2 regions of the Streptomyces sp. NPDC001153 genome follow, and region 1 is predicted to be linked to the other one. Evidence: riboswitches for the same ligand, from Rfam matches in the RefSeq annotation. Region 1 holds a riboswitch; the other holds the start of a gene.
The links. Region 1 has a riboswitch for S-adenosylmethionine ahead of thrC (threonine synthase). Riboswitches for the same ligand answer to the same signal wherever they lie in the genome.

Region 1 (3,556 bases):
GTACTCCGGGGGCGCCCACGGCGTGTGCGAGAAGTGGCCGATCCGCAGGTCGGGGCGGAGTGCGCGGAGCATGCCGGGGACCAGGCACAGGTGGTAGTCCTGCACCAGCACCGCCGCGCCCTCGCCCGCCGCCTCGGCCAGTGCCTCGGCGAAGGCCCGGTTGTAGGCCTCGTACGACGCCCACTGCCGCCGGAACTCCGCGTCGAAGACCGGTTCCAGCGGGGTCTGGTACAGCATGTGGTGCACGAACCACAGCACCGAGTTGGCGATGCCGTTGTAGGCGTCCGAGTGCACCTGCGCGTCGATGTCCAGCATCCGCACCCGCTGCCCGGCGGTGTCCTCGCCCGGCAGCAGCCCGCCGCCCGCACGCCGTACGGCCTCCCGGTCCCCGTCGCCGAGCGCCGCGCACACCCACAGCGAGTCCGTGTCCGGCCCGATGGCCGACAGCCCCGAGACCAGCCCGCCGCCGCCCCGCTTGGCGCGCAGCGAACCGGCCCCCTCCTCGTCGTCCACCGTGTACGAAACCGGGCCGCGGTTGGACGCGACCAGCACCTGAGCTCTCTCGGCAGCACCGTGCGTGGAAGCCATGGTCCTCAACCTAGCCCGGCCCGGAAACGCTCAAACGTACGGCCACGTCCGGCACGCCGACGTATACGACCCCGCGGCCGGTTCACGCCACCCTGCGCTCGGCGTACTCCGCGATCTCCACCATCGGCGGCCGTTCCTCGGTGTCCACCGAGTAGGTGCGCGGCTCGAAGCCCTCCTCGCCCCGCTCGAACTGGGTGAGGGAGGGGCGGATCAGATGGCCGCGGGCCAGCCGGAGCTGGGCCGTGCGGTAGATCGCCGCGGCCATCCGGCCCAGCGCCTGCCCGTCCTGGTGGCGGTGCTTGCGCACGCCCACGTCCACCTGTGCCAGCGCGTCGAGACCGACCAGGTGCAGGGCGTCCACCAGCATGCCCAGCTCCACGCCGTACCCGACCGGGAACGGCAGCTGTTCCAGCAGCGAGCGCCGGGCCGCGTACTCGCCGCCGAGCGGCTGGACGAAGCCGGCCAGCTGCGGCCAGTGCATGTTCAGCAGGGGGCGGGCCATCAGCTCGGTGACCCGGCCGCCCTGACCGGTGGCGCCGCCCAGCGGGCGGTCGTACATGCCCTTGACCAGGTCCACCCCGGGCTCGGTGAGCAGCGGGCCGACGATCCCGGAGACGAAGTCGGAGGAGAACTCCCGCAGGTCCGCGTCGATGAAACAGACGATGTCCCCGCTGGTGGCCAGGAGCGAGCGCCACAGCACCTCACCCTTTCCGGGGACGGCGGGAATGCGGGGCAGGATCTCGTCCCGGTGAACCACCCGCGCGCCCGCGGCGGCGGCGACCTCGGAGGTGCGGTCGGTGGAGCCGGAGTCGACCACCACGATCTCGTCGACGAGGGGGACCTGCTCGACGAGGTCGTGCCGGATGACGGCGACGATGTCGCCGACCGTCTCCTCCTCGTTGAGCGCGGGCAGTACGACACTGATCGTCTGGCCGGTGCGCTGCTTGGCGCACAGGATCCGGTGGAGCGGGCGATCGGCCACGGACCAGGAGCGGGTGGCCAGCCAGCGCTCGACTTCTTCCAGCACGGTCTGCGGCTCCTCACTGTTCGTGATCGCACGGGCTGCACCGTGTGATCCATCTCGCGGTTCGGACGACTATCTCAACTCTCCTGGCCTTCGGTTACAGTCTTGAACAACGCCGATGACCATCGCATGTCGGGGGTCGGAGCGCGTTCACAACCGCATACCGCTCATCCAGAGGGGCAGAGGGACACGGCCCGATGAAGCCCCGGCAACCCTCCAGTCGGTACTCGTAGATCGGCCTGATCAGGCTCGATCGCTCCGCGAGGCTCCCGGCTAGGGAAGGTGCCAAATCCGTCTCACGGCGAGGTGCGTCGTGAGGAAGATGAGGAGAAAGGGCCTCGCCTCCATGGCTGTGCAGACAGTTGCAAGCTCCACCGATTCCACCGTAGACCTCGGTCCCGCCGCGGCCCTGAGCTGTCGCGAGTGCGGTCACCGCGTCCCCCTCGGTCCGGTGTTCGCCTGCGAGGAGTGTTTCGGTCCGCTGGAGATCGCCTACGACTTCTCCGCCTACGACACCGAAGAGCTGCGCCGCCGTATCGAGTCCGGCCCCGCGAACATCTGGCGGTACGCGCCGCTGCTGCCGGTCCCGGCCGACGTGGCCGACAAGCCGAACCTGAACCCGGGCTGGACCAAGCTGGTCAAGGCCGACAACCTCGCCCGCGAACTCGGCGTCACCGGCGGCCTGTTCGTCAAGGACGACTCCGGCAACCCGACCCACTCCTTCAAGGACCGCGTGGTGGCCCAGGCCCTGGAGGCCGCCCGCGCCTTCGGCTTCACCACCCTGTCCTGCTCCTCCACCGGCAACCTCGCCGGTGCCGTCGGCGCCGCCGCGGCCCGCGCCGGTTTCCGGTCCTGCGTGTTCATCCCGCACGACCTGGAGCAGGGCAAGGTCGTCATGGCCGCGGTCTACGGCGGCGAGCTCGTCGGCATCGAGGGCAACTACGACGACGTCAACCGCTTCTGCTCCGAGCTGATCGGCGACCCGGCCGGCGAGGGCTGGGGCTTCGTCAACGTCAACCTGCGGCCGTACTACGCGGAGGGCTCCAAGACGCTCGCGTACGAGATCTGCGAGCAGCTCGGCTGGCGGCTGCCCGACCAGATCGTGGTCCCGATCGCCTCCGGCTCCCAGCTGACGAAGATCGACAAGGGTCTGCAGGAGCTGGTCGGGCTCGGCCTCGTCGAGGACAGGCCGTACAAGATCTTCGGTGCGCAGGCCGAGGGCTGCTCGCCGGTGTCGACCGCCTTCAAGGCGGGCCACGACGTCGTACGGCCCCAGAAGCCGAACACCATCGCCAAGTCCCTCGCCATCGGCAACCCTGCCGACGGGCCGTACGTCCTGGACATCGCGCGCCGCACCGGCGGTGCCGTGGAGGACGTGACGGACGGGGAAGTCGTGGACGCCATCAAGCTGCTGGCCCGCACCGAGGGCATCTTCGCCGAGACCGCGGGCGGTGTGACCGTCGGCGTCACCCGCAAGCTGGTCAAGGACGGCGTCCTGGACCCGACGAAGACCACGGTGGTCCTGAACACCGGTGATGGACTCAAGACGCTGGACGCGGTGGCCGGCACCGGCCTCACCGCCACCATCCGACCGACCCTGGACTCCTTCCGAGAGGCTGGCCTCGCATGAGCGTGACCGTTCGCATCCCGACGATCCTGCGCACCTACACGGGCGGGCAGGCCGAAGTGGCCGCCGAAGGCGGCACCCTCGCCGAGGTCATCGCCGACCTGGAGAAGAACCACACCGGGATCGCCGCGCGCGTCCTGGACGACCAGGGCAAGCTGCGCCGGTTCGTCAACGTGTACGTCAATGACGACGACGTCCGCTTCGAGCAGGGACTGGAGACCGCCACCCCGGACGGCGCGGGTGTCTCCATCATTCCGGCCGTCGCCGGCGGCTGATCGTTACCTTGGGTAACTTCGGTTACGCATTGTTCATCGAAT
Region 2 (3,556 bases), on a different contig from region 1:
TGACCAGTCTTCTGCCGTTTCTGTTCTTCCTGCCACTGCGGTTCCCCGCGTGGGTCGTGCTGCCGTTCTGGGCGGCACTGCAGTGGGCGGCGGCGGAGCAGAGCTCGGGCGGCCCCGGGGTGGCGTATCTGGCCCACCTCGTCGGCTTCGGCCTGGGCTTCGGCTACGCGTGGGCCCGGTACGGCCGTACGACTAGAGTGAAGTGCGCCCCAGCTCCGGCACCCGAGGGAGAGAACCAGCCGTGATCACCGCGATCGTCCTCATCAAGACCAGCGTGGACCGGATCCCCGAGATCGCGGGGCAGATCGCCGCGCTGGAGAGCGTGAGCGAGGTCTTCTCGGTCACCGGAACCTACGACCTGATCGCCATGGTCCGGGTCCGGCAGCACGAGGACCTGGCCGATGTCATCCCCGGCCGGATCAGCAAGATCCCCGGCGTGGAGGCCACCGACACGCACGTCGCGTTCCGCACCTACTCCCAGCACGACCTGGAAGCGGCGTTCTCGATCGGCCTGGACAACTAGGGGCTGCGCCGCTCAGGCGTGTATCGCCTTCTCGTCTGCCGGGTGCGGTACGCCGGCGGGCGCGGGTTCGTTGTGGCTTGTCGCGCAGTTCCCCGCGCCCCTTTGGGGCGCTACCCCTGGCGTCGGCTTCACACCGCAGGTACGCAGCGGCCGTCCTCTGTGCGGTACGTCCACTCGGCACCCTCGGTGACCAGTTCCTTCACCGCCGTGACGAAGCGGTCGACATGCTCGTCGGGGGTGCCCGCGCCGAAGCTCACGCGGATGGCGTTGAGGGACCTCTCGCCCGGGGCGGCCTCGGGGGCTCCGCATTCCCCCTGGGCCTGGGGGTCGGTGCCGAGGAGGGTGCGGACCAGGGGGTGGGCGCAGAAGAGGCCGTCGCGGACGCCGATGCCGTACTCGGCGGAGAGCGCGGCGGCGAAGTGGGAGCTGTTCCAGCCCTCGACGACGAAGGAGATGACTCCGACGCGCGGGGCCTCGTCGCCGAAGAGGGAGAGGATCTTCACCTCGGGGACCTCCGCCAGGCCCTCGCGGACCCTGGCGATCAGGTGCTGCTCACGGGCCACCAGGGTGTCCCAGCCGGCCTCGGTGAGGGCCTTGCATGCGGACGCGATGGAGTAGGCGCCGATCACATTGGGCGACCCCGCCTCGTGCCGCGCGGCGCTCTCGTGCCACTCCACGTCCACACCGCCGTCCTGACGCCGGGTCACCTTGCGGCTGGCGCCGCCGCCCGCGAGGTACGGCTCGGCCGCGCGCAGCCAGTCGGCGCGGCCGGCCAGGACACCGGAGCCGAAGGGGGCGTACAGCTTGTGGCCCGAGAAGGCGACCCAGTCGACGTCCAGGTCACGGACGGACACCGGGTGGTGGGGAGCCAGCTGGGCGGCGTCCAGGACGATCCGGGCGCCGTGCGCGTGGGCGGCTGCCGCCAGCTCCCGTACGGGCCACAGCTCGCCGGTGACGTTGGAGGCACCGGTCACGCAGACGAGGGCCGGGCCGTACGGGTCGCGGTCGGCGAGGGCCCGCTCCAGGGCCGTGACGGCCTGCTGCGGGGTGCGCGGGGCGTTCAGGTAGGTGACACGGGCGCCCTGCCAGGGCAGCAGGGAGGCGTGGTGCTCGGTCTCGAAGACGAAGACCTGGCAGCCGGCCGGGAGGGCACGGGCCAGGAGGTTCAGCGAGTCCGTGGTGGAGCGGGTGAAGACCACCTGGTCGTCGGCGCGGCAGTCCAGGAACTCGGCGACCGTCTGGCGGGCGTTCTCGAACAGGTCGGTGGAGAGCTGGGAGAGGTAGCCGGCGCCGCGGTGGACACTGCCGTAGTACGGCGCGTAGGCGGCCACGTCGTCCCAGACGCGCTGCAGGGCGGGGGCGCTGGCCGCGTAGTCGAGGGCCGCGTAGGTGACCTCGCCGCCGGTGACGAGCGGGACGGTGACATCCCGGCCCAGAACGGGCAGGGGGGCACAAACGGACTGGTCGGCGGCAGCGGTGAAGACGGACATGGGGAACTCCCGTGAGAACGTACGCCGAAGACGACGTACGGAAAGAAGAGAAAAAGGGGGATGCGGAGGCGGGGCTCTGCGGCCCTATCGCATTCGCTTGCTCACGGAAGGCTCCCTCGATGACCAGGACCCCTGGTCCCGCGCTCTCAGCAGCGCGCGAGGGGTCCGCGCTTGCCGTAGACCTCGCTGCCTACGGCCTGGTCCTCACCCGGGGCACCCCGCCACGGACGGAGGGTTGCCGGACAGTCGGCCGGGGCCTCATGACTGTCACTCATGACCTGGTACAGGAACGTACGCGAAATGATCGTCGTCCCGCAACCCGTGTCCGGATCGCGGGACGACCGTCGGTGACCGCTAGGCGTTGCTCGCGGCCACCCAGCGCTCCAGTGTCCGCTTCGCCGCCCCCGAGTCGATGGACTCGGCGGCCCTGGCCATGCCGGCGCGGAGCTGGTCGGCGAGCGGGGCGTCCGTCGGGTCCAGGGCCACGAGGGCCGCCGCGGAGTTCAGCAGCACCGCGTCCCGTACCGGGCCCCGCTCGCCGTCCAGCAGGCGACGGGCGACCTCGGCGTTGTGCGACGGGTCGCCGCCGCGCAGCGCCTCCACGGGGACGAGGTCGATGCCGACGTCCCGCGGGTCGAAGGTCTCCTCGGTGACCTTGCCGTCCCGCACGACCCAGACGTGGGACGTGGACGTCGTGGTCAGCTCGTCCAGCCCGTCGTCGCCGCGGAAGACCAGCGAGGAGTTGCCGCGCTCCGCGAGCACGCCCGCGACGATCGGCGCCTCGCGGACGACGGCCACGCCGACCGCCTGGGCCCGCACCTTCGCCGGGTTGGTCAGCGGACCGAGCAGGTTGAACACCGTCCGGATGCCCAACTGACCACGCGCGGCGCCCACATGACGCAGCGCGGGGTGGAACTTGACCGCGAAGCAGAAGGTGATGCCGGCCTCCTCCGCGACCTCGGCCACCCGTCGGGGCGTGAGGTCGAGGTTGACGCCCAGCTTCTCCAGGACGTCGGAGGACCCGGAGGCGGAGGACGCGGCGCGGTTGCCGTGCTTGACGACCTTCGCGCCCGTACCGGCGACGACCAGTGACGACATGGTCGAGATGTTCACCGTCCTGGCCCCGTCGCCGCCCGTACCGACGATGTCGACGGTACGGCCGGGCACCTCGATCACGTTCGCGTGCTCGTACATGGTGCGGACCAGACCGGTGATCTCCTGCACCGTCTGTCCCTTGGCCCGCAGCGCCACCGCGAACCCGGCGATCTGCGCGTCGGTCGCCTCGCCGCGCATGATCCGGTCCATCGCCCACGCGGTGTCGTCGGCGGACAGGTTCCGGCCGTCCAGCAGGCCGTTCAGCAGGGCGGGCCAGGAGCGGCCCGCCGCGGTGTCGCCTCCAGCGGGGGTCACAGCGCTCATAGCCGCTCCTGTGTGTCGTAGAAGAAACCGTGTGATCCCACCCTATCCAGCCCGGGACACGGCGAAGGGCCCCGTCCGTAACCCGGACGGGGCCCTTCGGCGTGGTGTGGCGACGCCTGGATCA

Region 2: another riboswitch for S-adenosylmethionine. It lies ahead of ACWDEN_RS13360 (aminotransferase class V-fold PLP-dependent enzyme); the one in region 1 lies ahead of thrC (threonine synthase).

The regions. Positions count from the first base shown of each region.
Region 1 covers NZ_JBSFJZ010000002.1:146,837-150,392, forward strand. The annotation lists gene ACWDEN_RS02705 (alpha,alpha-trehalose-phosphate synthase (UDP-forming)) at 1-588, opposite strand, end outside; gene ACWDEN_RS02710 (glucosyl-3-phosphoglycerate synthase) at 671-1,615, opposite strand; SAM riboswitch class I at 1,777-1,941, shown strand; gene thrC (threonine synthase) at 1,959-3,242, shown strand; gene ACWDEN_RS02720 (MoaD/ThiS family protein) at 3,239-3,514, shown strand.
Region 2 covers NZ_JBSFJZ010000010.1:6,868-10,423, reverse strand. The annotation lists gene ACWDEN_RS13370 (rhomboid family intramembrane serine protease) at 1-245, shown strand, start outside; gene ACWDEN_RS13365 (Lrp/AsnC family transcriptional regulator) at 242-523, shown strand; gene ACWDEN_RS13360 (aminotransferase class V-fold PLP-dependent enzyme) at 652-2,013, opposite strand; SAM riboswitch class IV at 2,176-2,292, opposite strand; gene trpD (anthranilate phosphoribosyltransferase) at 2,368-3,432, opposite strand; gene qcrB (cytochrome bc1 complex cytochrome b subunit) at 3,554-3,556, opposite strand, start outside.